Regions from separate parts of the Streptomyces sp. NPDC089919 genome, predicted to be linked through region 3. Evidence: riboswitches for the same ligand, from Rfam matches in the RefSeq annotation. Region 3 holds a riboswitch; each other region holds the start of a gene.
What was found. A riboswitch is a leader RNA that binds a small molecule or an ion and turns the genes downstream of it on or off. The one in region 3 is predicted to bind cobalamin.
Positions count from the first base shown of each region.

Region 1 (7,524 bases), on a different contig from region 3:
GGGGACGGGGCTTGGGGGGTGGGCCGGACGGGTGAGGGGCCGGGCCGGGAGCCGCCCCGGTCAGAGCTTCGCCACCGCGATGGCGCAGGCCCCCGCCACCTCCTGCCGCAACGGTCCCAACACCCCGTCGTCGGGGTCCGGGGCCTGGTCCGGGCCGGGGCCCGGGACCGGGGCGGGGGTACCCTCGCGGACCGCCACGGCCAGCGCCCGCAACCGCCCCGCCAGCTCGGCCACCTCCGCCGCCCCCGGCTCGGCCGCACCGAAGTTGACCCGTACCCGCGCCGCCGTGGTCGCGTCCACCACCCGCTCCACCGCCACCACCAGCGGCCACCACGCCGCCGCCCGCGGACCGGTGGGCGGCGGTTCGGTCAGGGCCCGCTGGAACTCCGAGCGCACCGCGGACATGTCCCGGTAGATCCGCCGCCGGGCCTGGATCCGTGCCACCCGCGCGGCCCGCAGCGCCTCCGGGTCCCCGTCCACCCCGGTGCGGAAGGACTGCTCGACGTACCGGGCGGCGTCGTCCACCGCGTCGGCCAGCCGGAGCCCGATCCGGGTGCGCCAGCTCTCGGGCCACAGCAGGTACCCGGCGACCAGGGTGATCGCACAGCCGATCAGCGAGTCCAGCAGCCGGGGCCGGATCAGGTCGAAGCCCTGGTGGTTGAGGAGGTCCGACAGGAGCAGGATCACCGGGGTGATCGCCGCGGTCTGGAAGGCGTATCCCTTGGCCGAGAAGGCCGGGATCAGCGCGGCCAGCACCGCCAGGACCGGTACGTCCCACCAGCCGCGCGGGACCTCCGCGAGCACGCCCGCGGCCAGCACCAGCCCGAGCGCGGTGCCCACCGCCCGCATCACGGCCCGGGAGAAGACCGAGCCGAAGTCCGGCTTGAGGACGAAGGTGACGGTCAGCGCCACCCAGTACGAGCGCTCCACCTCCACCAGTGACACCAGGGACTGGGCCAGCCCGATGCACAGCGCCAGCCGCAGCCCGTAGCGCCAGCTGTCACCGGAGAGCATCACCCCCCGCACCGCCCGGCGCAGCCGGATCCGCAGCGCGGCGGGGCGGCCCAGCCGGTCGTCGACGTTGTACGGGTCCGGGTCCGGTTCGTGCACGATGGCCGCCGCGTGCCGCAGCGCCCCGTCCAGGGCCCGTTCGGCCGGCGTGGCCGGGTCCGGCAGCAGGAGGGGTTCCGGGGTGCCGGTGCGGCCCTCCTCGACCGCGTCGGCCAGGGCGCGGACCGCGGCGGGCAGTTCGGGCGGCAGCGGGCGCCCGCGCTGGTGCACCGCCGGCGCCGCCTCCACCAGCGGGATGACCACGTTGAGCTGGGCCAGCAGCCGGACCAGGGCGGGGCTGCGCCCGTGCACCCGGGCGCGGCGGGCCAGCACCAGGTCGTAGGCGTGGTTGAGGGCCGCGGTCGTCGCGTGCCGGCGGTCGTCGTACCCGGCGCCGCCGGCCGCCTCCAGCAGCGCGGCCAGCGCCCGGTAGGTGCCGGCCACCGCGGACCGCTCCGGCCCCCGGCCGCGCAGCGGCCACCCCAGCAGGCTCAGCAGCAGGACGAACAGCCCGCCCGCGGTGAGCAGCAGCGGCGCGGTCCACCAGGGCTCCGGCATCGCCAGACCCGCCCCGACCACGGCGTTCAGCAGGAGCAGCAGCCCGGAGACCGAGGCGACGGTGCCGATCGAGGAGATCATCCCGGAGACCAGCGCGATCAGCGTCAGCGCGGTGACGGCCAGCCAGCCGTGGCCGTAGACCAGGGTGCCGAGGGTGACGCCCACCGCGCCGAAGAGCTGCGGCACGGCGATGTTGAAGACCCGCATCCGGTACGCGTCGGCGGTGTCGCCGATCACCCCCGACAGGGCGCCCATCGAGGCGAGCGCGCCGTACTCCGGTTCCCCGGCGGCGATGCCCACCGCCAGCGGCACCGCCAGCGCGACGCCCGCGCGGAGCACCGCGGCCCAGGGGACCGGGGCGGAGCCCGGCCGCAGGCCGCCCAGCAGCCAGGCGGGCGGGGCCAGCGGATGCGGCCGGGAAGGGGCCGGCCGTGCCTCGTGCATGCTCATTCCGCTTCCGTGGCTCCCGGTCCGTGGTGCAGTGCCGTGCGCGCCGGCGCTTCGCGAATCGTTCCTTCCCCGTACAGAACCGAGCTTATGGGGTGCGGGTGCGCCGTCGGAGCCCGGCCAGCCACGCGCCCAGGGCCAGCGCCACGCCGGCGGCCAGCACCACCCAGGCCGTGGTCCGCAGGAAGGCCGTCAGCGCGTCGTAGACCGCCCCGGCGGCGTCCCGGTCCACATCGGCCGGCAGGTCGTCCAGGGTCAGTCCGCGCAGCAGCGGCACCGCGGCCGCCAGCAGCAGTGCCCCCGCAGCCAGCCCCACCCCGGCGGCGACCAGGGTGGTCCGGCGCCGGGCCGAGAGGGCGACCGCGGCCGCGGTCAGCACCAGGGCCCCGACGGGCAGCCAGATCCCGGCGATCTGGAGCACGTGGAAGCCCCGGCGGAGCGCACCCAGGTTCTCGTACTCCATGACCGTGATCACCGTGTGCGATTCGGGGATGTGCTCGACGAAGGGCACCCCGTCCGCCGCCAGGTCGTCCTTGACCTGCGCGATCACCGGTGCCAGGTCGACCGAGACCTTGTTGCCCGTACCGCTGTCGAGCGAGGTGAAGAAGGCCGCGTGGGCGGCGCGGTTGGCGGCGTTCCAGGCGGTCCGGAAGGACGCGGTGCCCACGAACGAGTCGACCGCCTCGCCCAGCAGGGCCCGTACCGCGGGCTGGAAGGGGCCCGCGTCGAGCTGCCCGTCGATGGCCTCGGTGGCCTGCCGGGCCACCGCGCCGCGCACCTTCGGATTCCCCGCGAGCGGGGACATCGCGGCCACGTAGGCGTCCTCGTCGGCCAGCACGCGGTCGGCCCAGACCGCGGTGGCGCCCAGCGGTACGAGGACGGCCAGCAGCGCGACCAGGACGCCGTTGAGCACCGGGGTCAGAGAACTCCGCACGGCACCAGGGAAAGCCCGCCGCCCGGCCCGCCGCCACCGGGGCTGCTGCGGCCGGGTGAGGCGTTGATCCACTTGCCGGTACCGGGACCCGGGTGTGCCCTGGAGGGTGGGGAGGCCGGGCCGTGCGGCGCGGCCACCGAAAGGAGCGCGTCATGGCACACGCGGCACCCACCGCCCCCGGGCGGCAGATCGGCGGCATGAGGAGCATGGGCGGCGGGGCGCTGGCCCTCCCCCTGGTGCTCGGCCTGCTCTACGGCGTCTACGCGGCCTTCATGAAGCGCGACCAGAGCGCGGTCACCGTGGGCAACGTCTTCTACGGGATCCTCTGCGGCGCGGTCTTCGCCGTGCTGCTCTTCGGGCTCCGGCAGATGGGGCGCGGGATACCGCAGGAGCTGCGGGCCGCGGCCTGGGGCGCCTTCGCGGGCATCGCGATCGGCTACCTGTACAGCATGGTCGGCTTCAGCCTCTGGCGGACCGTGGTGGTCGCGCTGGCCGTGGCCGTGCCGACGACGGTATACTTCATGTACCGCTACCACACCCGCGAGCCGTAGCGCCGGGCCGAGCCGTAGCGCCGGACCGAGGCCCGGCCCCGGGTCCGTACTTTCGGCCGGACGATCCGGGACGAAAGCCCGATACCGGGCGGCGCGGGCTTCCCGGAGACTGGTTCGTGGCGCCGGTTCCCGTGCCCCGTGGTCGAACCTCACGTGACCACTCTCCGTTGCCGAGGGCATCGGGGACCGGCGCTTCCCCCTACCCGGTCGAGGGCCGCTCGAGGACCCAGCGGGGATCGAGCGGGCCCCGGACATACTGCCCACCATGACCGAGACTGCGTACACGACGGACCCCGCGGACACCTCCCACGCCGGTGGCGCGGAGGCCTGGCTGCGGGAGTGGATCGAGGCCCACGGCGGGGTGGCCGGCACCGTGCACCTGCGCCAGGACGAGGACATGGTCCTGGCCGCCGCGGTGAACATCCCCCCGAAGGTGGTCGCGATCGTCGGCCTGGTGCCCAAGGGCAAGGGCATGTGCGGCCTGGCCTTCGAGCGGGACGAGCCGGTGTCGACCTGCAACCTGAAGACCGACGAGACCGGGGACGTGCGGCCGGGTGCCCGGGCGGTCGACGCCAACGCCGCCGTGGCCATCCCGGTGCACGGCCCGGACGGCGCGGTGCGGGGCGTCGCGGGCATCGCCTTCCTCGGCGAGCGGGACATGGACGAGGCCGAACTCGCCCAGCTCCGCCGGGAGGCCGAGGCGCTGCCGCTCTAGCGGGCCGCCGCGGGCGTCAGGCGGCGGTGGCGAAACCCGCCGCCATGGCCGCCGCGCCCAGCACCACGGCCGCCAGGTGCACGCCGGCGTGCCCGTAGTCGCCGTACACCAGCTGCCGGACCAGCCCGCCGAGGGCGGTCAGGGTGGTGACGATGGCGATCTGGGGGACGAGCAGGACGTGGAGGAAGGGCACGAGCGCCAGCAGTAAGGCGTTCAGCCACAAGGGTGCGGAGCCGGTCCAGCCGTGCCACTGCCACACACCGGTCTTCTCGATCTGCACGCTCACGGCGCCGCCCCCGGGTAACTCGCCTCGTTGAAAGGCCTGTTGTACCCGAAGGGGCGGCGTCCGAAGTAGCCTCAGGACACGACGGCCGCAGATTCGCGGGCTGCGGCGGCCGGGGCCGGCTGGAGCAGGCGCTGGGCCAACTCGCCGAAGACCAGCCCGAAGACGGCCCAGAGGGTGGCCTGGATCGCCAGCGAGGCGAGCCGGAACTGCCACATGAGGGTGGCCGGGAAGTCGGCCGGGACCTCGTTGACCGCGGGCAGGAAGGCGTACGCCAGCCCGATCGCGGCCACGAAGGCCACGCCCGCGACGACACTGGCGTGCCAGTTGCCCAGGCGCGGCGCCAGCCGCCGGCCGAGGATCACGGCGCCGGCCGCGAGCAGCAGGCTCAGCGCGATCATCAGCAGGTACAGGGTGGTGCGCTCGCCGACGGTGTCGGGGTCGCCCACCGACGGCGGGTTGGCCGGGTACTTGAAGAACGGCACCAGCGTGACGGCGACGAACGCCCCCACCGCCACCAGCGCGACGGTGGCCCGGGCGTGGAACCGCCCGATCCGGCCGAGCAGGAAGCAGGTGACCAGCGCGGCGATGCCGCCCAGGGCCACCCCGAAGAGCACCACGCCGGTGGTCAGGCCCGCGGTGGACTGCAGGGCCCGGCTGACCAGTTCCTCGCCGTGCTCGTGCCCGGCGGCCTCGTGCGCCTCCTCGAAGGCGATGGCGGAGTCCACCCGGGGCTCGCCCAGGAGGTAGGAGACGAGGGCGGCGAACAGGCTCGCCACCAGGCCCGCGACCATGCCGCGGACCAGGAGGGCGCGTACCGAGACGGAGTTCACGATCGGCGTTCCTCCGCGGTGGGTCAGTGGCAGGGGAAGCCGAGGAGGTGGCGGCCGTCGTGCATCCACTCGTGGATGGTCTCGCCCTGGAAGACCGAGGTGGCGCCCTGCTCGGCGCCCACGAAGTAGAGCATCACGAGCATCAGGACGCCGACGAAGACGGCCCACGGGGCCAGTTCCTTCAGCGAGACGGGGGCGACGGCCGGAACCGCGGTCGTCGCGGGCGCAGTCGACTGAGCCATGGCAGAACCTCCAGGGGGAACACGCGTCCCGGTCAGTGGTGCACTAGCCGACGGTTACGGGTCTGACTCATCCCCGGGGGGACTCACAGTGGCGCGACCGTGCCGGATTCTCACCGGTACTTCCGTCATACCGTCGTCATGTCGTTCGCGACCGTACCGCGTTTATGCTGCGCTTATGAACCCCTCAACGGTACGAGTTGTCCTGGTCACACCAGCGATGCAGCGTTCGTCGAGGGAACACCGTTTCGAGCCCGCCGGACCCTTCGCGATGGACGCCGGGGAGTGGACCGGACGGACCCTGGACGAGGTCGCCGCGGCGGATCCCGCCGCGCTCCACAACTGGCTCACCGACCCCGCCTACGCGCCCCCCGGCGGCGAGTCCGTCGAGACGCTGGTCGCCCGGGCCGGCGCCTGGCTGGCCGGACTCGAGCCCGGTACGCACCGGATCACCGCGGCCCAGGCCTTCGTCCGGGCCGCGGTGGTGCACGCACTGGACCTCCCGCCCGCCGTCTTCTGGCGACTGGACGCCCGCCCCGCCACGGCCACCGAACTCACCGGCCGAACCGGCCGCTGGAACCTCCGCCTGGGCGTCCCGGACGCCGAGCCCGCCTCCTAGGACCTGTCCGGGGATCAAACCGGGCTCGATCCTGGGGACTCGGTACCGCCGGGGTGGTCCGGAGCCGCCCCGCCGGACCGGACGCCGATCGGCTTGCGGTAGCGGACGTATTCGTTCCTGCGCCGGTACCCGGCTGCGAGCAGCAGCTCCGTCGCATCCTTCTCGGAGGCCATGGCGTTCGCGCCGAACACGGCCGTCCGTGCGGTTCCATGGTGCTGCACGAGCCGACGGATGCGGGCCTCGGCCCAGTCCAGCATGGCCGAGCCGATGCCCGCACCGCGGTGCTCGGGCAGCAGGTAGCCGCGGTGCAGGTACAGCCAGGTCCCGTCCCGCACAGCCCAGCCGCACCGCGACCATCGCGCCGTGGTCCTCGGCGCCGCGATACGGCCGGAAGAGGCAGCTGGGCTGCCGTCCCGGCGAGCCGTTGCCGCTGCCGCCGTTCTCGCTCATGCCGAAGCCTCCCGCTCCGTCGGGCACGTGGTCAGCGAGCGTGGGCCGTGCCGGCCGGACGCCGGGTCCTAGGCGGTGATCCAGTCGCTGGTGGCGATGACCGGGGTCACGCCGTCGCGGTGGATGGTGCCCTCGATCAGGCCGTACATGCGGTCGGCCGCGTAGTAGACCTCGTTGTCGTTCTTGAGGCCGAAGGGCTCGAGGTCCACCAGGAAGTGGTGCTTGTTGGGGAGGTTCAGCCGGACCTCGTTGACCCGGGGGCAGTTGTCGAGGACCCGCTCGGCCATGGCGTTCAGCGTCTGCTGGAGCGAGTACGAGTAGGTCTCGGCGAAGGCCTCGAGCATGTGCTTGCGCACCTTCTTGTACGAGGCGTCCCAGTCGGTGGCCGGGTCGTCGGAGGCGAGCGCCGAATGCGCCCAGCGGGAGGTCACCTTGGTCGCCAGGATGCGGTCGTGCGCCTCCTGGAGGGTGGTGTACCTGTCCTTGATGAAGCCGTGGAACTCGGAGTTGGTGGAGTTCATCACCGTCAGGTCCTTCAGGCCGGAGATGACCTGGAGGCCGGTGGTCTCGCTGTAGGTGATCTGCGCGGTGCGCACCTCCTGGCCCTTGCGGACGAAGGAGTGCTGCTCCTTGCGGGTCGGCACCGGGATGCGGTCCCAGCCGTACTCCTCGATGCGGATCTGCGCCTCGCGGATCGGCGACTGGGAGGAGACGAAGTGCTTGGCGAGCAGGATCCCGAAGGCCTCGGGCGAGTCGACGCCGTGCTCCTTGGCGAAGGCGTAGACGGTGTTCTTCGTCGTGTCCGTCGGCAGGCAGTTGGCGTTGTCGCCGGTCAGGTGCACGTC
Region 1 is NZ_JBFBGK010000021.1:32,700-40,223, reverse strand. It holds gene AB0O40_RS12055 (FUSC family protein) at 61-2,052, opposite strand; gene AB0O40_RS12050 (hypothetical protein) at 2,144-2,989, opposite strand; gene AB0O40_RS12045 (hypothetical protein) at 3,142-3,540, shown strand; gene AB0O40_RS12040 (GAF domain-containing protein) at 3,806-4,255, shown strand; gene AB0O40_RS12035 (hypothetical protein) at 4,272-4,541, opposite strand; gene AB0O40_RS12030 (CbtA family protein) at 4,613-5,371, opposite strand; gene AB0O40_RS12025 (CbtB domain-containing protein) at 5,395-5,613, opposite strand; cobalamin riboswitch at 5,649-5,783, opposite strand; gene AB0O40_RS12020 (histidine phosphatase family protein) at 5,789-6,229, shown strand; partial or broken gene AB0O40_RS12015 (GNAT family N-acetyltransferase) at 6,349-6,679, opposite strand; gene pucL (factor-independent urate hydroxylase) at 6,748-7,524, opposite strand, start outside.
Region 1: another riboswitch for cobalamin. It lies ahead of AB0O40_RS12025 (CbtB domain-containing protein); the one in region 3 lies ahead of AB0O40_RS14085 (prenyltransferase/squalene oxidase repeat-containing protein).

Region 2 (7,524 bases), on a different contig from region 3:
GGGCGTACACGGCGGCCACGATGGGCGCCGAGGCGCTGGTGCCGCCGTAGACGTTCCAGCCGCTGGCCTGGTAGCTGTCGTAGACCGCGAGGCCGGTGGCCGGGTCGGCGACCGCGGAGACGTCCGCCACGGTCCGCTTGCCGCAGCCGGTGTCGGTCTGCCAGGCCGGCTTGGCGGTGTACGCCGAGCAGCCCGAGCCCGCGCCCTCACCGCCGGCGCTGGTGCCCCAGACGCTCTCGGTCCAGCCGCGGGTCGTGCCGCCGGCCCGGCTGAGCGAGGTGCCGCCGACCGAGGTGACGTACTGGGAGGCCGCGGGGTACTCGACCCCGTAGCCGCTGTCGCCGGAGCTGACGGTGATGGCCACGCCGGGGTGGTTGAAGTACGACGCGTCGGAGGACGGGTCGGTCGAGTCCTCGCCACCGCCGTAGCTGTTGGAGACGTACTTGGCGCCCATGGTCACGGCGCGGTTCACCGCGGCGCCGAGGTCTTCCATGGACGGCTGGTTCGCCTCGACGAGCAGGATGTGGCACTGCGGGCAGACGGCGCTGACCATGTCCAGGTCGAGGGAGATCTCACCGGCCCAGCCGGCGTCGGCGGTCGGGTAGCTGGTGCCGCCGTTCTGGTCGGCCTTGCGGAAGCAGCCGTTGGCCGTGGTGCAGGCCGGCAGGCCGTACTGGGTGCGGTAGGCGGCCAGGTCGGACTCGGCCTTGGGGTCGTCGTAGGCGTCGATGATCGCCACGGTCGCGCCGGCCCCCGCGGAGGCCGGCAGCGCGTACGCGCCCTGGAGGTCGGCCGGGCCGTAGCCGGAGGGCAGGATGCCCGGGGCCAGGCTCGGGTGCTGCTGGAGGTCGGTACGGGCCAGGGCCAGGCAGGCCATCCGCCCGGCGCGGGCCGGCTCCGAGCAGAGTCTGCGGGTGTGCACCGCGGTGGCGCCGGTGGTGGCGGCGGCCGTGACGGCGGCGGGAGCGGGGGCGGGTGACGCGGCGGCCGGGCCGGCGGACGCGAGCATCCCGCCGGACATCAGGGCCGCCGCCGAGAGTAAGGCGGTCGCGCCGCGGCGGACGGTGCGGCCGGCGCGCTGGGACAGGGCGTTGCGCAAGGAACTGCCCTCCATGGGGGGTGAATGCCGTGTCGGGGAACTCCAGGCATGACAGGGCCATGACACATAAACCGGGGCGCGTCGGCCTGGCGGAAGGACACGGGACGGCGAGGTGCACGGACGGTGCCAGCTGTCACCACGTCCAGTGGTGACTCACCGCTGAAGGTAGGGAGGATCCGGTCATGGGGACACCCGTGCCGAGGCAAAGGCTTGGCTCTGGTTCGGTGTGCGGCGCGTATACCTTTCTTTCCATGGAGTTGGACGACAGCACGGTCAACGACCTGATGGGCCTGGGGCTTTCGCGCTACGAGGCGCGGGTCTACCTCGCCCTGGTCCGGCGGGAGTCCTACAGCGCCGCCGAGGCGGCGCGCGCCGCGCAGGTCCCCCGCCAGCGCGTCTACGACGTGCTCGACTCCCTGGTCCGGCGGCAGCTCGCGGTACCGCGCCCGGGCCGGGTCACCGCCTTCAGCGCGGTGGCGCCGGAGCTGGCGCTGGCCCGGCTGATGACCCGTCAACGCGAGTCCCTGGAACGGCTGGACCAGGCCTCCACCGCCCTGGCCCGGGCCCTGTCCCCGGTCTGGGCCGACGGCCGGGCGCTCTCGGACCCGCTCGACTACATCGAGGTGCTGCGCGACCCCCGCGCGATCGCGGAACGCTTCGCGGGCCTCCAGGAACAGGCCGGCCGGGAACTCCTGAGCCTCTGCAAGCCGCCGTTCGTCGCCCCGACGGCCAACAACGAGGGCATCGCCGCCGTCCGCAGACTGCGCCGGGACGGCGGCACGGCCCGGGCGGTCTACACCCGCGACGCCCTGGACGACGCCGAAGTCCTGGAGAACGTACGGCGGTTCGCCGAGGCCGGCGAGGAGTCCCGGTTCGCCCCCGCGCTCCCCCTCAAGCTCGTGGTCGCCGACGCGTCCCAGGTGCTGTGCGACATGCCCGACCCGGTGGCGGACACCGGCACCACCACCGCCCTCTACATCGAGCACCCCGCCCTGGCGGCCTGCCTGCGGATCACCTTCCTCGCGATCTGGGACGCGGCCCGGGCCCTGCCCGGGGGCCCCGCGGCGCCCCCCGGCCCGACGGCCCCGGACCCTGGCCTAGGGTGAGGGGGCAGCTGGTTCGCCCCCTGCCTTCCCGTGGCCCGAACGGCGCGGGAGCGCGCAGCGGGGCGTCGTAAGAGGGAACCCGGTGGGAATCCGGGACTGCCCCGCAGCGGTGAGCGGGAACGACCGCCGTCACACGCACTGGGACCACCGGTCCTGGGAAGCGACGGCCAGTAGATGCCCGCGTACGCCCGGCGCGTACGCGGACGCGCCCGCGAGTCCGAAGACCTGCCCGCTGCCCGTGCGCGAGGTACGCGTACGGAGACTCGGCGGTCTCGTGGGCGGACCGGCGGCAGCGGGCCCGACGGGTCCGCCGCTCCCTCGCATCCACGGCCGGCCGCCGGGTCGGACCACGACTCGCGAAGGAGAGTTCCGTGACCACGGACACCACCGCAGGCACCCGGGCCCACAAGGCGCCGGCGCAATCCCGCGTGACCCTCGCCCACATCATGAGCGAGCACGACACCAACCTCTACGGCACCATCCACGGCGGCGTCGTCATGAAGCTCATCGACGACGCGGCGGCGGCGTCGGCGGGCCGGCACGCCGACGGCCCGGCCGTGACGGTCTCCGTCGACCGGATGACGTTCATCGCCCCGGCGCGCGCGGGGGACCTGCTCACGGTCCACGCCGTGCTCGAGAGCGCCGGCCGGACGTCGATGGCGGTGGCCGTCCGCGTCACCGCCGAACGCTGGAACGCCACCACTCCCCCGACCGAGGTGGCCACCGCCCGGCTGACCTTCGTGGCCGTCGACGCCGATGGCCGCCCCCGGCCCGTGCCGGGCCTGCTGGACGCGTAACCCCTCCGGGCCGGATCAGGCCCGGGTGCCGGCGAAGAGTTCCAGATGGGCGCAGGCCGGGCAGCGGAAGGCGTCGATCTGCCAGGTGGGCCGGCCGGCCCGGCGGGCGCCGCCGAAGGGGCCCCGTTCGAGGGCGCCGGCGATCCAGCGGGCGAAGCCGCGGGAGCCCTGGCCGGCGTCCTCGACGAAGCCGGGCTCCAGGCCGACGGTGCCGCACTGGGTGCAGCGGAAGGTGTTGTCCACGGCCGGAGTCTAGGCCGGGGCCGGCCCGGGACCGCAGGCAGGGCCGGGGCGCCGGAACCCCCGCCGCCCCCCTCCGCTACCGCCCCTGACCCGCCCGGCGCTGGCCGAAAAGCACCCTCCCGCCCCACCGATGCGGACAGTTACGGTTCACTCACTGGCCACAAACGTGTGTCACGTCACAGCACGAACCGAACGACTGGACACGGCAGCCGGGGAGGCGACCCCGGGCGGCCGCGGGTCCGGGGGGATTCCACATGCACGAAATGCCCAAGGGGGCCAACGCCTCGCTCTCGGCGCTCACCGAGCAGCCCGGCGCGGTGGTCGTCAGCCTCAGCTGGAGCAGCGCCGCGGGGGACGGCGACGCCGACGTCTCGGTGATCCTGCTCGACGACAACGGCAAGGTCCGCGACGACGGCGACTTCTACTTCTACAACCACCCCGCGGCGAAGGACGGCAGCGTCCAGCTCCTCGGCAAGACGCCCACCCCCGACGGCAGCGAGGACCGCATCAGTCTGGACCTCAGCGCCGTCGCACCGGGCGTGGCGCGGATCGTCGTCGCGGCCAGCCGGTACGGCGGGGCGCGCTTCGGGGACCTCGCCGACCTGCGGCTGACCCTGTCCGAGGGCTCGGGCGAGCCGCTGCTCGGCTTCTCGATCCCGGACGCGGGCGTGGAGACGGCGTTCATCTTCGGTGAGCTCTACCGGCGCGCGGAGGAGTGGAAGTTCCGGGCGGTGGGCCAGGGGTACGAATCCGGACTCGGCGGGCTCGCCACCGACTTCGGCATCGCGATCGACGACGCCGAGGGTGACGGCGACGGCGACGGTGACGGCGAGGAGGTAGCCGCCGGGGCGCCGGACGGCACCGCCGCCGGCGCCCCGGGCCCGGCCGCGGCCGCCCTCCCCCTGGTCCCCGCCCAGGCCGGACCGGTGGACGAGGCACCCGCACCGCCCCGCCCGCGCGCGGTGCGGACGGCCAAGAAGAAGATCACCGTCCCGCGGGCGCCGAAGAAGTCCCTGGCGGAGAACGACAGCTGGCGGCCGGCCCGCCTCTTCCCGGTGCCCAACGCCAAGAGCGACCGGGAGCGGGAGGCGCGCGCCACCTCCGTGCTGCTCTCCGTCATGGCCGAGGTGCCGGAGTTCGGCCGCCGGCTGACGGCCGGCTTCGGCGCCCCCGCCGGCCGCATGCAGACCTTCACCGAGGTCTCGCTGCCGCACGGCGAGAGCCCCCGGCGGCCGGACGGGGTGATCCGGGTCGAGCGGGCCGGGAAGCTGTGGACCGCCCTGGTGGAGACCAAGACCAACGGCAACCCGCTGAAGGACGAGCAGGTCCAGGACTACATGGACATCGCCGCCCGGCGCGGATACGAGGCGGTCATCACCCTCTCCAACGACGTGGCCCTCGACGGCGCCCCGCTGGTCACCGTCAAGCTCGACGGCCGGCGCAAGCACAAGGTCGGCCTGTGGCACCTGTCCTGGGCGGAGGTCGCGCACCACGCTCAACTCCTCATCCGGCACGAGGGCGTGGGCAACGCCGCGCACGCCTGGCTGCTCCAGGAGCTCCTGCACTACCTGCAGCACGAGAACTCCGGCTGCCACGGATTCCAGAACATGGGGCCCTCCTGGGTCCCGGTGCGCACCGGTATCGAGGGCGAGACGCTGTGTGCCGGGGACGGGCGCGCGGTGGAGGTGGTGGAGAGCTGGGAGCGGCTGGTGCGCCAGGTCTGCCTGCGGCTCGGCGGCGAGCTCGGCCAGAAGGCGCTGCCGGTGCAGCGGGCCCGCCGGGGCAGCGACCCGCAGTCGCGGCGGGCGGAGGCGGCGGACGTGCTGTGCGCGGAGGGCCGGCTGTCCAGCGAGATCCGGGTGGACGGTTCGCCCGGGGTGCTCGGGCTGGTCGCCGACCTGCGGACCGGCAAGCTCCGTACCTCCATGGACGTACCGGCGCCCGAGGGCGGCTATCCCCTGACCGCCGTCAAGCGGCTGGTCCGGGCCCTCGCCGAGGCGCCGGCCGACCTGCACGTCGAGACGCTGGTCGAGGCCCGCAACGGCCCGCGCGGCACGCTGGAGCGGCTGCGTCCGGAGCCCGGCGACCTGCTGCCGAAGGACGGCGCGCCCGTCACCGGCTTCCGCCTGTCGCTGTTCAAGGGCATGGGCGGGGCGCGCGGGAACACCGAGTCGGGCTTCATCCGCAGCATCGACGAGGCCGTCGACCGCTTCTACGCAACGGTGGTGGTCCACCTCGCCCAGCTGCACCGCCGCCCGGGCCGCCGCACCCCGGCCGCGGCGGAGACCACGACCGGCTGAGGCCGGCGGGGCGCCCGTCCGGTTCCCCGGGCGGGCGGCCCCGTCGGCCCCGGGCCGGTGGCGGTCCTCTTCGGGTCCCCGCCGGCCGCGGCGCGGGTCAGTTCTCTTCGGGGGCGACGGCGCCGCGCCAGACGGTGACGTCGAGGGTGGCGTGTTCGCTGGGGTCGTCCTGGCCGGACATGCCCTGGAACACGGCCAGGGCGACGTTGCCCGTCTTGGTGCGCAGGCAGATCTCGGCGCCCTTGGACAGGGTCTCCACCGCGATCTGGGTGGTGTAGCGGGTGACCTCGCGGCAGGTCTTGAGGGAGCCCTTCTCGGCCGCATCCAGCAGTATCAGCTTGGTGTTGTACGAGCCGAAGGTGCAGCCCGTGGACGTGCCGCCGCAGGACAGGTAGAGGTCGTCGTAGTTCGAGTCGCGCGGGGTGAGCGGGTCGTCCCCGAGCTTGATGTGGTACCCGGCCGGGAACTCGAAGCCCGTGTAGGTGGCGGGCTTGGGGTCGGTGCGCGGCCGGGCGCTGCTCGTGCCGCCGCTCTGGGCCCCGGAACCGCCGCCACGCGAGGAGGAGTCGCCGCTCGCGGTGCCGCGCTGCTTGTCCTGGTCCTTGCCGAGGGTGTTGACGACCAGCGCGCAGCCGCCGGCCAGGAGCAGCAGCGAGCCGAGCACGGCCCCGAGCACGACCGCGGTGCGCCGGCTCTTCGGCTGCGCCTGCGGGTGCGGCCGGGCGTGCGGCGGGAGGGCGAACTGCGGTGCGGTCACCGGGGCTTGGTAAGTGGCCGAGGACGGGTAGGGCGTGTGGTACGTCGCGCCGTAGGCCGGGTGCTGTGGGCCGCCCGCCCCCGGGGCCCCGGGCGGCGGCGTGCCGGGGACGGCGGCGTGGCCCGGCGCGGTCGGCTGGGACGCCGCGAACGACGGGTAGCCCGGCGCGCCCGGCGGCGGGGTCGGCTGCTGCGCCGCACCGGTCCGCGGCGGGACCGTCGGCTGCGCGGGTGCCGTCGGCTGCGCGGGCGCGGTCGGCTGCGCGGGCGCGACGGCCCGGGTGGGCGCTCCGGCCGCCGGGGTCGGCGGCCCGGCCGGCTGCGGCGGGGCGAGGACCGGGGCCGGCCCGGCGCCGGCGACGCCCGCGGTGGGCGCCGCCGCCGGCAGCGGAGGCGCCGCGGCCCCCGCCACCGTCGGCAGGTACCCGCCCGGGGCCGCCACCGGCCCCGGGACCACGTCGTGCCGCGAGGTGATGCCCGCCGCCACCCCGCTCGGCAGCCAGTCCTCCGGCCGCCGCAGCTGCGTCTGGTCGGCGGCCGCCCGGCACAGCTCCAGCACCTCGGTCAGCGCGGCGCGCTCCGCCGGCTCCTTCACCAGGCAGCGCTCCACCAGCGGCCGCAGCTCCGCGGGCAGGCCCGACAGGTCCGGCTGCTCGTGCACGATCCGGTAGAGCACGCCGTGCGAGGGGCCCTCGCCGTACGCCGGCACGCCCTGGGCGGCGTACGCGGCGACCTGGCCCAGCGCGAACACGTCGGTGGCCGGGCCGATGCGGCCCCCCGCGGCCTGCTCGGGCGCCATGAAGGACGGCGTGCCGATCGCCACCCCGCTGGCCGTCAGGGAGGTGGCGTCGGCGGCCCGGGCGATGCCGAAGTCGATGACCCGGGGTCCGTCGGCGGCCAGCAGGACGTTGGACGGCTTGAGGTCCCGGTGCACGATGCCCGCCCCGTGGATGACCTGGAGGGCTTCGGCGATCCCGGCCACCAGCATCAGGACCGTCCGGGCGGGCAGCGCGCCGTGCTCGGCGACGGCCGCCGCGACCGTGGGCCCGGGGACGTACGCCGTGGCGAGCCAGGGCACCGGGCCGTCCGCGTCGGCGTCGATCACCGGAGCGGTGAACAGCCCCTGGACCCGCTGCGCGGAGGTCACCTCCTGCTTGAAGCGGCGCCGGAACTCCGGGTCCTCGGCGAACTCCGGGCGGATCAGCTTGATGGCCACCGGACGG
Region 2 is NZ_JBFBGK010000006.1:58,744-66,267, reverse strand. It holds gene AB0O40_RS04595 (putative Ig domain-containing protein) at 1-1,114, opposite strand, end outside; gene AB0O40_RS04590 (helix-turn-helix domain-containing protein) at 1,351-2,205, shown strand; cobalamin riboswitch at 2,274-2,432, shown strand; gene AB0O40_RS04585 (acyl-CoA thioesterase) at 2,577-3,002, shown strand; gene AB0O40_RS04580 (hypothetical protein) at 3,018-3,245, opposite strand; gene AB0O40_RS04575 (TerD family protein) at 3,500-5,545, shown strand; gene AB0O40_RS04570 (protein kinase) at 5,643-7,524, opposite strand, start outside.
Region 2: another riboswitch for cobalamin. It lies ahead of AB0O40_RS04585 (acyl-CoA thioesterase); the one in region 3 lies ahead of AB0O40_RS14085 (prenyltransferase/squalene oxidase repeat-containing protein).

Region 3 (7,524 bases):
TGTAGGCGAGTTCTTCCTCCACGGTGTCGGTGACGAATCCGTCGAGCGGGTCCTGGCCCACCACCCCGACGACGTCGGCGAGTTCGCGGGGCGGGTGCTCGGCGGTGTCGCGGCCGTCGACGAGGACGCGGCCGTACAGGGTGCCGCCGGTGAAGTGCGGGACCAGGCCGTTGACGGCGCCCAGGAGGGTGGACTTGCCGACGCCGGTGTGGCCGACGACCAGGCAGAGTTCGCCCTCCTCCACGGTCAGGTCGACCTCCTTCAGGACGGGTTCTGCGGTGTCCTCGTACTGGACGGTGACCTGGTCGAAGGTGATCACGGGGCTGCCTCGGTGCGCGGTGCGGGGACGGGGGCGGTGGGGCGGGGGGCCGGCGGCGGTGCGATGAAGCCGGCGGCCCCCGCGAGGAGGATCGCCGCGGCGGGGACGAACGGGAGGGTGGGCCAACTGAGCGGGTAGATCGACGGGTTCAGCTCGGCGGCGTTGAAGCCCGCGTTGCTGAAGAGCAGCACCGCCGAGAGCACTCCGCAGCCGGCCACCGCCCACTCGGCGAGCAGCCAGGGGTCCGGCCGGTAGGTGGTGCGGGTGACCCGCCGGCCGCCGAGCCGCAGTCCGGCGACGCAGAGCAGGGCGCCGGCCGCCATGGCGGGCAGCCCCAGCAGCTTCGGCGCGGTGGCGTCCAGAAGGCCGTAGGCGCCGGCGCACAGGCCGCACATGCCCAGCAGCATCAGCACACCGGTGATCCGCCGGGAGCGGCGGGTGGCGGTGCCGGCCCTGCCGTACCCGCGGGAGTCCATGGCGGCGGCGAGGCGCAGCGAGCGCTCCAGCGCGTCCTCGAGCACGGGGACGACGATCCCGCGCAGGGCCCGCATGCCCTTGGTGCGGCCGGCTCGCAGCCGCCGGGCGCGGTGCACCCGCTGGACGCTCTGGACCAGTTGGGGGGCGACGCTGATGGAGACGGTGACCGCGACGCCGAGTTCGTACAGGGCGCCGGGCAGCACCCGCAGGGCGCGTTTCGGGTTGGCGAGGGTGTTGGCCGCGCCGATGCAGCAGAGCATGCAGGCCAGCCGCAGGCCGTCGGTGGCGGCCGAGAGCAAGGCCTCGAGCGAGACCGGGCCGCCGAGCTGGATGCCGGCGTACCAGTCGGGGGTGGGGATGTGCGGCAGGGAGAAGAGGAAGTGGTCGTGAGGGGTGACGCCGGTGGCGAAGACCGCCCGGAAGAGCACCCGGATGGTGACCACGGTCAGGGCCAGGTACAGGTAGTACGGGAAGCCGCGGGCCCAGGGCGCGTCGGTGCGGCGCATGGTGATCACGTAGCCGAGGACGGCCAGCACCAGGAACAGCAGGAGCGGGTTGTTGGTGCGGCTCACGGCGGTGGCCAGGGCCAGCGCCCAGGTCCACCAGGCCACGGGATGCAGGGTGCGGGGCAGGCGGCGGCCGCCCGGGGCCGCCGCGCGGGCGGACCCGGGCGGCTTGACCGTGGCCGGTGTGAAGGTTCGGGCCATCCGGGGCTACTCGGCGCGGCGGCGCTTGACCGCCGCGTACGCCGCCGCTCCGCCGATCAGCAGGACCAGGGCGCCGGTCGCCACCGCGGGCAGGTAGGAGCCGGCGTCGTGCGCCGCGTCCGAGGCCGGGGCCGCGTCGACGACCACGGGGCCGCGGCTCGGCGCCGGTGCCGCGACGGCGGGCGGCGAGGACGCCTCGGACGCGCTCGGCGAGGGGCTGGCCGAGGCACTGGGGCTGGCGCTGGGGCTGGGTGCCGCGGTCGTCGGCGGCGGGGTCGGGGACGGCTGCGGGGCGGCCGTCGTCGGTTGCGGCTGGGGCTTCGGTCCGGTGTTCGTGCCCGGCGGGAGGGGCGCGGCGGTCCGGGTGTCCCTGGGCTCCGGCCGGGAGCCGCCGGTGGGCTCGGTGTTGTGGGCGCGCAGCTGGTCGGGGGTGACGGTGGGCTTGCCCTCGGTGCCCTCGATGTTGGTCCCGCCGAAGATCCACAGGTCGACGCTGCCCGGCTTGGGCTTGTAGAGCATGGCGCCGAGCTGGCTGTAGGACCAGGTGCGCTGGCCCGGGTCGGCGTGCCAGTAGGACCAGTACGCGGAGGCCGGCGGGGTCAGCACGCAGTCGTCCTGCTGCGGGGTGGGGTACTGCTTGCCGCCCTTGTAACCGCTGTAGCCGATGCGGCAGATGAAGGCGGGGCCGTCGTGACCGGTGCCGGTGGTGCGCCAGCCGCCCTGGTTGAGGAGTTCGTAGCCGGTGGTGGGGGTGGTGCCGCAGGAGCGGTAGACCGGGCCGCCCCAGTGGCTGAAGTCCACGGCCAGGACGACGCCCGAGGTCGTCGTGCACCGGCCGATGGGCTGCGGGGCGGCCCCGGCGGGGGCCGCGGTGGCGGTCAGGGCAGCGGCGGTCACGCCGAGGGCCGCAGCGGTACGGGCGAGGGAGCGGCGGTTCACCGGTGGGCACCGCCCGTGGCGATCCGGGTGCGGGCGGTGCGTACGAACGCGGCGCCGAGAACGGTCAGGAGCATCGCCGCGCCACCGATCCCGGCCACCTGGGCGCCGGTGGAGGCGAGCGGTCCGCCCGCGCCACCCGCCCCGCCGTTCTCCCCGGGGGTCACGATCCGGGGCGAGGTCGAAGCGGTCGGCGAGGCGGACGCTCCGGTGCTGGGCTGGGCCGCGGTGCCGGTCAGGCTGCGCTTGAGGGTGCCGAAGGAGATGCCGGTGGCGCCGCCCACGGCCTGGGTGGAGGCGCGCAGGTCGGAGCCGCGCTGGCCGCCCTTGGCGATGTTGAAGCCGCCGTCCTTGTTCTGCTGGGAGGCCAGGAACTTCCGGGCCTTGGCGATCTGGCGCTGGTACTTCGTCTTGTCCAGGGACAGTCCCTGGACGGCGAGGGCGGCGGAGTTGACGGAGTTGCCGGAGGCGCCCGGGAAGCCGCCGTCGGTCTTCTGCTGTTTGGCGAGCCAGGCCAGCGCCTTGTCGACGGCCGCCTGGGAGTTCTTGTCCTTCAGCAGGTCGAGGGCCATCGCGGCCATCGCGGTGGAGTCCACCTCGGCCTTGCTGGGCTCGCCGATCAGGCTCACCCAGGCTCCGGAGGGCTGCTGGAGGGTCTTGAGGTACGCGATGGGCCGGGCAGCGGCGGTCTTCTCGCCGGCGCGCAGTTGGGCGATGACGCCCAGGGACTGCGAGAACACGGACGTGGCGTTGGTGTAGGCGCCCTTGGCCGCGCAGCTCCGGTCGGGAGCGGGGGACTTGGCGGGGCAGACCGCCTTGGCGAGCGCGGCGATCAGGTCCTTGCCGGCGAACTTGCGCGGGTTGCGGCCGACGGCTTCGGCGAGCAGGGCGGTCTTTCCGAGGGAGCCGCCGCCCGCGTACTTCGTCCCGATGTTGGTCCAGTTGTTGATGGTGCGGCCGGCGCCGTCCTTGCCGCCGCGGTCGAGGAAGTCGACGATCCCGCGCAGGGCGGTCTTCTCGGCGCCGGTGGCGGCCAGGGCGTACGCCCCGTCGATGGTCAGGCCGAAGTCGGCGAATCCGGTGCCGGGGGTGCTCTCGTAGTAGTGGCCCTTGATCAGGCGGCTGCTCTTGACGAGGTAGGCCGAGCCCTTCTTCGGGTCGGGGGCCGCGCCCGGGACGGTGGTGGGGCCGGCCGTCGGCCGGGTGGTGGGCACGGTGGGCGTGGGGGTCGGTGCCGGCTCCTCGCGGGTCAGCGCGAACAGGTCGGTGCGGGCGCCCGCGACGGTCGCGGGGACGGTGGCGTAGAGCAGCGGGTCGGTGCCCCCGGCCTCGAACGCGAAGGCACCACTGGTCAGTTGCTGCTTGGACAGCCAGGAGACGGCCGCGTCCGCCGCGTCGACGTCGCCGAGCGCGCGCATCGCCTGGGCGGCGAAGCCGGTGGCGTAGGCGCTGCCCACCGTGCCGTACGAGGCGGCCGGCAGGCCGCCGTCCGCGAGCTGGGCCTTCTTGAGGTAGGCACGGGCCTTGGCCACCTCGGCGGTGTACCCGCCGGCCCGCTTGAGGGCGAGGACCATCAGGCCGGTGGCGCCGGCCTCGCTGTCGCACCAGTCACCGGGGCGGATGAGCATGCTGGTGAAGCCGCCGTCCTCGCACTGGAAGTCGGTCAGCCGGCTCACCGCGTCCGCCGGCGGCTTCAGACGGCCGCCCACCAGGGCGATGACGGCGAGCGCCTGCCCCTCGGCCTGTCCGGAGGTGGTGGGGAAGTCGCCCTTGACGGTGCAGCCCGGCAGGGGCGCGGGGGCGTCCGAGCCGCTGGGGCAGACGCTCTTGACGAGGTCGCCCAGCAGGTCGTGGCCGCCGGTCGCGTGCGGGTCGCCGCCGATGGCCTCGGCCGTCAGGGCCAGGCGGGCCGCGGCGGCCGGCTCCGGGACCTGGTCCTTGCCCGCCGGGTAGGCGAAGGCATCGGTCTGCTCGGGCCGGGCCAGGAAGGCGGCGGCCTTGGCGGCCGTCGGGCTCTTGCGGTCGGCCGCTGCGAGCGCGAAGACGCTCTCGGCGGTGAGCAGGTGGTTGGGGGCGCCGGTCGTCACGTCGACGACCCGCTCGCCGTCCTTGAGCTGCCCGGTCACCCAACGGGTGGCGGCGGCCATGTCGACGGCGCCGTAGGGGATTCCGGGCTTGGCCGGGTCCGTGGGCCGGGGCTTCGAACCGCCGCCGGCCCGGACGTCGTCCGGGGAGAAGGTGGGCCGGCCCTTGCTGCCGCCGATGTCCGTGCCGCCGTACACCCAGGCGTCCACGTCGCCCGGCTTGGGGGTGCGGGACATGGCGCCGAGCGGGCTGTACGTCCACTTCTTCTGTCCGGGCGAGGCGATCCAGTACGACCAGTAGGCGGAGGCCGGCGGCGTGAGCTCGCAGGCCTCCTTGTCCGGAGTCGGGTACTGCTTGCCGGAGTTGAAGGAGGCGGTGCCGATCCGGCAGATGAAGGCGGGGCCGTCGTGGACGGTGCCGGCCGTGGTGAAGCCGGCCTCGTGCAGCAGTTCGTAGCCGGTGGTCGGAGTGGTGTCGCAGCCGCGGACGACCTTCCCGCCGAAGGGGCCGAAGTCGACCGCGACGACGGCGCCGACGGTGGCCGTGCACTTCGTGAGGGGGTCGGCGCTGGCAGGTGTGGCAGGTGCGAGGAAGGCGACCGCCGCACCGCACGTCAGCGCCAACGCCGCGCCCAGGCCCAGGAGTCTGCGCCCGGCGCTCCTGTGCCGGTTCGCCTGCTGTTCGGTCTTCACCCGCGGCCCCTCGTCCGTGCCGGACGGAGTACGGGAACGTGGCGGGACGCCCCGTGCGCGAGCTCCGCGGGGGCGATGACGACCACGCCGTAGTCCGCGACGGCGTTCTTCGTGCACTGACACGGCCACAGGCAATCCGGCTCGCCCGGGACGGTGCCGGGCCTACGGTTGCGGGTCAGCGCCGGAATTCGACCGGCTTCCCCTGGGGCTGAGTACTTATCAGCCGACATCGAACACGCCCCGGACAGCGCCGTCAAGGTGGGGTGCGTCTCATCCGATCGGCGCCGTCGGCCCCTGCTCGACCGCGCTGGCGGACCCTTGATCACTCAGGTAGCGTCCTGGGCGCCACATGGGGGAATCCGGTGCGAATCCGGAGCTGACGCGCAGCGGTGTGGCACGGCGGACGCCGTGCCGAGCCCGAATGCCCGTGCGGTGACGAAGCATCAGGAAGCCGTACCACGCGTTCCGGACGGCGGCCCCCTCCCCCGGCCGTGCCGTCCTGCGGCGTGCCGTCGGGGACGAGCGGCCGGCCGGCGTCCGCCGACCCCAGGAGCAGGCCATGAACCGTTCCCGTACCTCCCGCCGTCTCGCGCTCGCGGCGCCCGCCGCGCTCGGCGCCTTCGCGCTGACCGTGCTGCCGGCCTTCGCCACGTCCACCCCGGCGCAGATCGCCACGTCCAAGGCGAACGGTGTGACGTACCTCAAGTCCCTCCAGGCCGCGGACGGTTCGTACGCCGGATCCGGGCTGTCCAACGAGTGGGCCTTCAGCGCCTTCGCCGCCGCGGGTACCGCGGTCGTCGACGTCTACCCCGGCGGGGACACCACGAAGAACGCCCGGACCGTCTACCGCAACCTGCTCGGCACGTCCGGCTGGCCCTCCGCCTCGCCGGTGGTCACCGACTACGAGCGGGGCGCCCTCAACGCGAACGCGGCCGGCATCGACCCGGCCCGGGTCTCGGCCTCCCGCAACCTGATCGCGAACATCTACTCCTACTGGCAGACCGCCGAGCCGGGCTACTTCGGCCCGTCCGCGAACTTCAACGGCACCGTCTTCGCCGCGCTCGCCCTGGGCGGTGCCAAGACGCAGGCCGGCGGGGTCCGCATACCCCAGTCCCTCACCGACTCGCTGGTGGCCCGCATCCGCGCCAACCAGCACAACGACGGCGGCTGGCAGTACAGCAAGGCCGAGGGCAACCCGACCGCCCTGGCCACCGCCGGCGACGTCGACATGACCGGCGCGGCGATGGCCGCCCTGTGCGCCTCCGGCGTCCCGAACACCGACGCCGACGTCGTCCAGGCGAAGGACTTCCTCAAGGGCAAGCTGGTCAACACCACCGGCGCCTTCAACTCGATGTACGGCGTCAACACCAGCTCCAACGGCTGGGGCGTCGCGGGCCTCAACGCCTGCGGCATCAACGCCCAGACCGGCGACTTCGTCACCCTGGCCGGCAGGACCCCGGTCGACTTCCTCATCGCCAACCAGTACAACCCTGCCGGCGGTTTCAAGTACAAGCCCAGCGACACCGCCCCGAGCGCCTACGCCTCGATCGACGCGCTGCGCGCGGTGGTCGGCGGCGGCTTCACCTCCGCCCCGCCCGTCCCGGTCACCCCGGGCGCGCCGCAGTGGGTGGCCCAGTCGGCCTTCACCTCGGGTACCGCGACCAAGCTGGCGCTCACTGTGGACGACGGCGCCGGCAACCTGAAGGCCTGCGCCGTCTCCATCACGCCGACCGGTACCACCACCACCCTCGGCGACGTCCTGACCGCGGCGATCGGCTCGGCCGCCCCGTCCGGCTGCGTCACCAGCGTCACGCCGTCGTCCGGGACCGGCACCGTCACCGCCGTCAACGGCAAGGCGAACAGCGGCTCGAACAGCTGGAAGGTGAGCGTGGACGGGTCCGCCTTCGCGGGCGCCACCCGCGGCAAGGTCATCAACGTCGGTGACACCATCGCGCTGCGCTGGGGAGCCTGACGGACGGCGGGCGGGGCGGGTCAGCACCGGCCCCGCCCGCACCCTCCCGACGGATCAGAAGGACGTCCAGACGAACGACACCTGGTCGCCCGCGTTCAGCTTGAACTGGCAGCCGCCGACCGGGGTGGGCGTGCCGTTGACGGATATGTTCCAGTAGGCCGAACCGCCGCCGCTGACACCCTTGATGGTGTCCACGGAGAAGTCGTCGAAGGACGCGTACCAGGTGCCGTCCCAGCCGAAGTAGTGGTTCTTGGCCGCGTCGTCCAGGGCCGCGGTCGGGGTCGGCACCTTGGTCGGGTTGGCGCCACCGTTGGTGCCGTCGCACTTGTGGGTACC
Region 3 is NZ_JBFBGK010000026.1:64,485-72,008, forward strand. It holds gene AB0O40_RS14070 (ATP-binding cassette domain-containing protein) at 1-319, opposite strand, end outside; gene AB0O40_RS14075 (energy-coupling factor transporter transmembrane component T) at 316-1,503, opposite strand; gene AB0O40_RS14080 (hypothetical protein) at 1,510-2,442, opposite strand; gene AB0O40_RS14085 (prenyltransferase/squalene oxidase repeat-containing protein) at 2,439-5,216, opposite strand; cobalamin riboswitch at 5,329-5,451, opposite strand; cobalamin riboswitch at 5,524-5,664, shown strand; gene AB0O40_RS14090 (hypothetical protein) at 5,776-7,188, shown strand; gene AB0O40_RS14095 (DUF4430 domain-containing protein) at 7,243-7,524, opposite strand, start outside.

Region 4 (7,524 bases), on a different contig from region 3:
GCCGGTCTCGACCCAGATGAGGTCGGCGTACGGGGCGTAGGCCAGGCCGCGGGCGATGACCGGGGCCATGCCGTTGCGGACGTGGTAGAAGCCCTCGGCGGTGCGCTCGCCCGTGCAGAACTCGGCGTCGCGCTCGTCCACGTCGCTGGTCAGGAGCGTCGCGGCGAGGGCGTCGGTGCGGGCGATGACCAGGGTCGGGGTGTCGGCGATGTCGGCGGCCAGGCGGGCCGCGTTCAGGGTGCGGATGTGCTGCGCGGTGGGGACCAGGACCTTGCCGCCGAGGTGGCCGCACTTCTTCTCCGAGGCCAGCTGGTCCTCGTAGTGGATGCCGGCGGCGCCGGCCGCGATCATCGCCTTGGTGAGCTCGAAGGCGTTCAGCGGGCCGCCGAAGCCGGCTTCCGCGTCGGCCACGATCGGGGCGAGCCAGTCCGTGGTGTCCGAGCCGCCCTCGGCGGTGGCGATCTGGTCGGCGCGCAGCAGCGCGTTGTTGATCCGGCGGACCACCTGGGGAACGGAGTTGACCGGGTAGAGCGACTGGTCGGGGTAGGTGTGGCCGGCCTGGTTGGCGTCGGCGGCCACCTGCCAGCCCGACAGGTAGATCGCCTGAAGGCCGGCGCGGACCTGCTGGACGGCCTGGCCGCCGGTCAGCGCGCCCAGGGCGTGGACGTAGTCGAGGTCGTGGAGTTGGCGCCACAGCCGCTCGGCGCCGCGCCGGGCCAGGGTGTGCTCCTCGCGGACGCTGCCGGAGAGCCGGACCACCTCCTCGGCGGTGTAGGTGCGCTCGATGCCCGCCCACCGCGGGTCGGTGGCCCACTTCTGCTTGAGCTGCTCGGCGGCCGCCGTCGTGTTCGTGTCTGCCATGACCGTCACCGTCTCCATGATTCGCTTCGTCTGCCAATGCGCTCACCGCCGACGGCGAGCGGATGGCACTCTGTGCCGTCAGCTGGGGGCGCGGCCGCCGGACCCTGCGGGTGGAACTGAGCAATGTCGCAGGTCAGCCGAGCGGGGATCGCCGTGATCTCCGACGTCAGGGCATGAAGTCGGGTCCGCGCTCACCCTCTCGGCTGCCGGGTCCGGCGGTCGCAGAACTGACTCTGGCAGCGGCACGCAGTGCCATCAATGAGGTACAGATGCCAACTTCTGCGAATCTTCCACGCCGGTTCTGCCAAGGTTGCAAAGGTTGCCGGGGTCTGTATTGCGCATACGCTGGGGCCCGGCGAGGACAAGGAGCCCAGGTGAGCAAGACGTACGCGGGCGCGCGGCTGCGGAGGCTGCGCGAGGACCGCCGGATGAGCCAGGCCGAGCTGGCCCGGGTGCTCGCCATCTCGCCGAGCTACCTCAACCAGATGGAGCACGACTCCCGCCCGCTCACCGTCCCGGTGCTGCTGCGCCTGACGGAGGCCTTCGGGGTCGATCCCGGCTTCTTCGCGGAACGCGACACCAGCCGCCTGGTCGCCGACCTGCGCGAGGCCCTGGCCAACGAGCTGGCCGAGGCCCGGGTCTCCCCCGCCGACCTGGCCGAACTCGCCACCCGGATGCCGGGGGTCGCCGCCGTCCTGCTGGACCTGGGCCGACGCGGCCAACTCCTCGCGGAGCGGCTGGCCGACAGCGCGGACGGCCGGGACGTCGGCCCCGCGGCGCCACGCTCACCGCACGAGGAGATCCGCGAGTTCTTCTACCGACGCCAGAACTACCTGCACGACACCGACCTCGCCGCGGAGGACCTGGCCCGGGAGATCGGCGTCCGGCCGGGCGAGGTGGTGAGGGTGCTCTCCGGCCGGCTCACCGAGCAGCACGGGATCCGCCTCGCCGGCGACTCCGACCGCCTGCACCACTACGACGCCCGGACCCGCGTCCTGCACCTGTCCGGCCGGCTCCGCCCCGGCCAGCAGGCCTTCCGGATGGCCACGCAACTGGCGCTGCTGGAGCACGGGGACGAGCTGGACCGGCTGGCCGCCGAGGACTTCCCGGCCGGCTCCCCCGCCCACGGCCTGGCCAGGATCGGCATCGCCAACTACTTCGCCGCCGCGCTGATCCTCCCGTACCGGCCCTTCCACACCGCCGCCGAGGAATTCCGCTACGACATCGAACGGCTCACCGACCATTTCGGCCTGGGTTACGAGACCGTCTGCCACCGGCTGAGCACCCTGCAACGGCCCAGGCTGCGCGGGGTCCCCTTCTCCTTCGTCCGGGTCGACCGGGCCGGGAACATGTCCAAGCGGCAGTCCGCCACCGGATTCCATTTCTCGCGCGCGGGCGGCACCTGCCCGCTGTGGAACGTCTACGAGGCCTTCGCCGCGCCCGGTCGCATCCACGTCCAGGTCGCCGCCATGCCCGACGGGCAGCGCTACCTGTGGACCGCCCGGGCCGTCACCCGGCACCGCGGCGGCTGGGGCGAGCCGGGCAAGACCTTCGCCATCGGCCTCGGCTGCGAGCTCCGGCACGCCTCCCGGCTCGTCTACTCCGACGGCCTCGACCTCGACAACGCCTCGGCCGCCACCCCCATCGGCATGGGCTGCCGCCTGTGCGAACGCCTGGACTGCCCGCAGCGCGCGGTCCCGCCGCTGGGCCGGCCGCTCGCCGTCGACGAGAACAGCAGCACCTTCATCCCCTACCCGGTGTCGCCGGGCAGGGGATGACGGCGGGTGGCGGGCTACCCGGCGCGGGCCTCCTGCCACACGTGTCCGCGCAGCCCCTGACCGTCCAGCCACGTCCGGAGCGCGGTGACCGCCTCGGCGTCCATCAGCGCGGGGTCGACGGTGGTGCGCAACTGGTGGTCCACACCGGAGTCGAGCAGCAGCCGCAGGCTGCGGCCGGCGGGCGGGAAGGCGCCGCGGGTGCCGGTGATCCGGTCGTAGGCGTCGGGGTGGGCCTTGACGTCGAAACCCACCCAGTCCAGGAGTCCCGCGGACAGCAGTTCCTCGAAGCGGCGGGGGTAGGCGCCGCCGGTGTGCAGGCCCACGCCGAAGCCGAGGTCGCGGGCCGCCCGCGCCGCATCCGCGAGGCGCGGCTGGAGCAGGGGCTCGCCGCCGGAGAAGACGACGCCGTCGAGCAGGCCCCGGCGGCGCGCGAGGTGGTCCGTCACGGCGGACCAGGCGACCGCGGGTGCGGTCCGCGGATCGAGCAGGGCCGGGTTGTGGCAGTAGCCGCAGCGCCAGGGGCAGCCCTGGCAGAAGACCGTGGTGACCAGGCGTCCCGGCCAGTCGCAGGTCGACAGCCGGGACCAGCCGCCGATGCGGATCACGCCGGGACCGCCACCCGCTCCTCGAAGGGGGTGCGCTCGGCGTGCTCGCCCTTCTTGCCGATGTTGAAGGAGGACACCGGGCGGTGGTAGCCCATCACCCGGGTCCACACCTCGCACGGTCCCGCGCAGGTGGGGCAGGTGGCCCGCTCGCCGGCCAGGTAGCCGTGCTCGGGGCAGATGGAGAAGGTGGGCGTCACCGTCAGGTACGGCAGGGAGAACCGCTCCAGGGAGCGCCGCACCAGGCTGCGGCAGGCGTCGGCGGTGGAGACGCGTTCGGACATGTACAGGTGGAGGACGGTGCCGCCGGTGTACTTGGTCTGGAGCTCGTCCTGCCGCTCCAGCGCCTCGAAGGGGTCGTCCGTCCATCCGACGGGCAGCTGCGAGGAGTTCGTGTAGTACGGGTTCGCGGCGGTGCCCGCCTGCAGGATGCCGGGGAAGCGCCGGCGGTCCTCCTTGGCGAAGCGGTAGGTGGTGCCCTCGGCGGGGGTGGCCTCCAGGTTGTAGAGGTGCCCGGTCCGCTCCTGGAACTCGACCATCCGGGCCCGTACGTGGTCGAGCAGCCGTACGGCCAGGGCGTGCCCCTGGGGGTCGGTGATGTCCTGCGCGTCGTGCGTGAAGTTGCGGATCATCTCGTTGATCCCGTTCACGCCGATGGTGGAGAAGTGGTTGCGCAGGGTGCCGAGGTAGCGCCGGGTGTACGGGAAGAGGCCGTCGTCGATCAGCTTCTGCACGGTCACCCGCTTGGTCTCCAGGCTGTCCCGGGCCAGGTCGAGCAGGCGGTCGAGGGCCGCGAGGAGTGCCGGCTCGTCGCCGGCGTGCAGGTGCCCGAGCCGGGCGCAGTTGATCGTGACGACCCCCAGTGAGCCAGTCTGTTCCGCGCTGCCGAAGAGGCCGTTGCCGCGCTTGAGCAGTTCGGTGAGGTCGAGCTGGAGGCGGCAGCACATCGAGCGGATCATGCCGGGGTCGAGCTCGGAGTTGATGAAGTTCTGGAAGTACGGCAGGCCGTATTTCGCGGTCATCCCGAAGAGCCGGGTGGCGTTCTCGCTCTCCCAGTCGAAGTCCTTCGTGATGTTGTAGGTGGGGATGGGGAAGGTGAAGACCCGGCCGGTGGCGTCCCCGGCCGTCATGACCTCGATGTAGGCGCGGTTGATCAGGTCCATTTCGGCCTGGAGGTCGCCGTAGGTGAATGCGGCCTCCTCTCCGCCGATCACGGGGACCTGCCCGCGCAGGTCTTCCGGACAGGTCCAGTCGAAGGTGAGGTTCGTGAAAGGGGTCTGCGTTCCCCAGCGCGAGGGCACGTTGAGGTTGTGCACCAGTTCCTGGACGCCCTGGTACACCTCGGCGTAGGTCATCGCGTCCGCGCGGACGAAGGGCGCCATATAGGTGTCGAAGGAGCTGAAGGCCTGCGCGCCCGCCCATTCGTTCTGGAGGGTGCCGAGGAAATTGACGATCTGGCCGACCGCCGAGGAGAAGTGCCGGGGCGGCGCCGAGTCGATCTGGCCGGGTACGCCGTTGAACCCCTCGGTCAGCAGGGTGCGCAGGGACCAGCCCGCGCAGTAGCCCGAGAGCATGTCGAGGTCGTGGAGGTGCAGGTCGCCCTCCCGGTGCGCCCGCCCGACGGCTTCGGGATACACCTGGTCGAGCCAGTAGTTGGCGACGACCTTGCCCGCGACGTTGAGGATGAGTCCACCGAGCGAATAGCCCTGGTTGGCGTTGGCGTTCACCCGCCAGTCGCTCCGGTCGAGGTATTCGGTCACCGAGTCCACGGCATTGATGTGCGTCACGTCAGCCCTCCCACGAGGCGTCCGGAATGGTCCGTCGCACGGGGCGTGCGACCGGGCGCCGGCAGGTATCGGACTCGGGCCCTTTCCAGGACCCATACCGTTGCGGGGCAGCTCCGGATTCCCACCGGATTCCCTGTTTCCTCGGCCGGGCGCCACCAGGGGCGCGCTCAGGCCGAACCGACGCCGTTCACACTACATACGGAAGTGAATGGAAATGCCCGCCCAACATGTAGTGGTGACCTTGGGCCTGACGATCAGGACTTCGGTCCTGCCGGAGCGGGGCGCAGTTCGCGTTCGAGGGCGGCGAGGGCGAAGGCGTGCGGGGAGGCGTGCTGCCAGCGGGACCGGCCGAGCATGACGTCCTCGGCCAGGCCGCTGAGCATGGCGACGGACCGGACGGTGAACTCGGGGAGGTCCACCTCGGCGAACTGCCCCAGCGACCGGCCCTCCCGGACGATGGCCGCCAGGCGCTCGTCCCAGCCGTCCAGCAGGTCGGTGAGGACGCGCAGGCCCGCTTCGTCGTGGCGCTGGGCCAGTACCTGGGTCCACAGCGCGTAGCGCTCGTCGCCCTGGTGCGGCGGCAGGTAGAAGCGGACGAACAGGTCCAGCTTCTCGGCGGGGGACGCGGCCCGGTCGGCGGCCTCCTGGAAGCGCGCCCACAGGTCCGCCTGGCTCCAGGCGAGGACTTCCAGCAGCAGCCGGTCCTTCTTGCCGAAGTGGTAGAGGATGTGGCCGGTGCTCATCCCGGCCCGGGCGGCGATGTCCGACATCCGCACGGCCCCGGTGCCCTTCTCGGCGATGACGGCGATGGCGGCCCGCATCGCCCGCCCGCGCGCCTCGTCCCCGCTGCGCTGACGCCTCCGGTCGGCCGAGGCCGGGGCCGACGTCTGGGACCCGGACCGGCCGGCGGCCGCCGCCCCGGCGCCGGCCGGCCCGGTCGCACCCTCCGGCGGCAGGGGGCGGTCGGAGGGCCGGGACCCGGTCTCTGGCGTCGGCATGGGCTCACTTTCGGTGACGGAAAATCCGGACCCCAGTCTAGGTTCCAAAAATCTAGATTCCTGATCTAGACTAAAAATCTAGTCAGGACGATGGGGAGCACGGCCGTGTACGCGGTCCGCCCCGACGGCCGGCAGCCCGACTGTTCCACCCAGCCACCCGGAGACACCCTCATGACGCGCGGATTCGATGTCGTGGAGACCTGTATCGCCGACCTGCGCACCGCGCTGGAGAAGGGCGAGACGACCGCCGTCGCCCTGCTCGACGCCTACCTGGCACGGATCGAGGCGTACGACCGCCCGGGCACGGCCACCGCGCTGAACGCCATGGTCGTGATGAACCCCGACGCCCGCGCGGACGCGGAGGCCTCCGACGCCCGCCGCGCCCGCGGCGAGGTGCTGGGCCCGCTGGACGGCATCCCGTACACCGCGAAGGACAGCTACCTCGCCAAGGGGCTCACGGCTGCGTCCGGCTCCCCCGCCTTCGAGCACCTGGTCGCCCAGCGCGACGCCTTCGCCATCGAACGGCTGCGCGCCGGCGGGGCCGTCCTCATCGGCCTGACCAACATGCCGCCGATGGCCAACGGCGGCATGCAGCGCGGCGTGTACGGCCGCGCGGAGAGCCCCTACAGCGCCGACTGGCTCACCAGCGCCTACGGCTCCGGCTCCTCCAACGGCTCCGGCACCGCGACCGCCGCGTCCTTCGGCGCCTTCGGGCTCGGCGAGGAGACCTGGTCCTCCGGCCGCGCGCCCGCCTCCAACAACGCACTGTGCGCCTACACCCCCAGCCGGGGCGTGATCTCGGTCCGCGGCAACTGGCCGCTGGTGCCGACCATGGACGTCGTCGTCCCGCACACCCGCACCATGGCGGACCTGCTCGAACTGCTCGACGTCATCGTCGCCGACGACCCGCACACCCGCGGGGACCTGTGGCGCGCCCAGCAGTGGATCCCGCTGCCCGCCGCCTCGCAGGTCCGGCCCGCCTCCTACCCGGCCCTGGCGGCCGCCGAGGGCGTGCTCGCGGGCAAGCGCGTCGGCGTCCCCCGGATGTACGTCAACGCCGACCCCGACGCCGGCACCAACCCCGAGGGGGGCATCGGCGGCCAGACCGGGCAGCGCGTCGACACCCGCCCGTCGGTCATCAGCCTGTGGGAGGCGGCGCGCCGCGACCTGGAGGCCGCCGGCGCCGAGGTGGTCGAGGTCGACTTCCCCGTCGTCTCGAACTACGAGTCCGACCGCCCCGGGGCGCCCTCGCTGCTCACCCGCGGGCTGGTCGCCCGCGAGTACCTGACCTTCGAGATCGAGGACCTGTCCGCCTGGGCGTGGGACGACTTCCTGCGCGCCAACGGCGACCCGCAGCTGTCCAGCCTGGCCGAGGTCGACGGCGCCCGGATCTGGCCCAAGCAGGAGGGCGAACTGCCCGACCGCTACGAGGGCTTCGACGACACGATCGGCGACTACCCGCGCTTCGTGCGCGAGCGCCCGTACGCCTCCCTCGCCG
Region 4 is NZ_JBFBGK010000024.1:11,582-19,105, forward strand. It holds gene aceA (isocitrate lyase) at 1-861, opposite strand, end outside; gene AB0O40_RS13070 (short-chain fatty acyl-CoA regulator family protein) at 1,236-2,639, shown strand; gene AB0O40_RS13075 (anaerobic ribonucleoside-triphosphate reductase activating protein) at 2,654-3,244, opposite strand; gene AB0O40_RS13080 (ribonucleoside triphosphate reductase) at 3,241-5,028, opposite strand; cobalamin riboswitch at 5,071-5,225, opposite strand; gene AB0O40_RS13085 (TetR/AcrR family transcriptional regulator) at 5,283-6,026, opposite strand; gene AB0O40_RS13090 (amidase) at 6,198-7,524, shown strand, end outside.
Region 4: another riboswitch for cobalamin. It lies ahead of AB0O40_RS13080 (ribonucleoside triphosphate reductase); the one in region 3 lies ahead of AB0O40_RS14085 (prenyltransferase/squalene oxidase repeat-containing protein).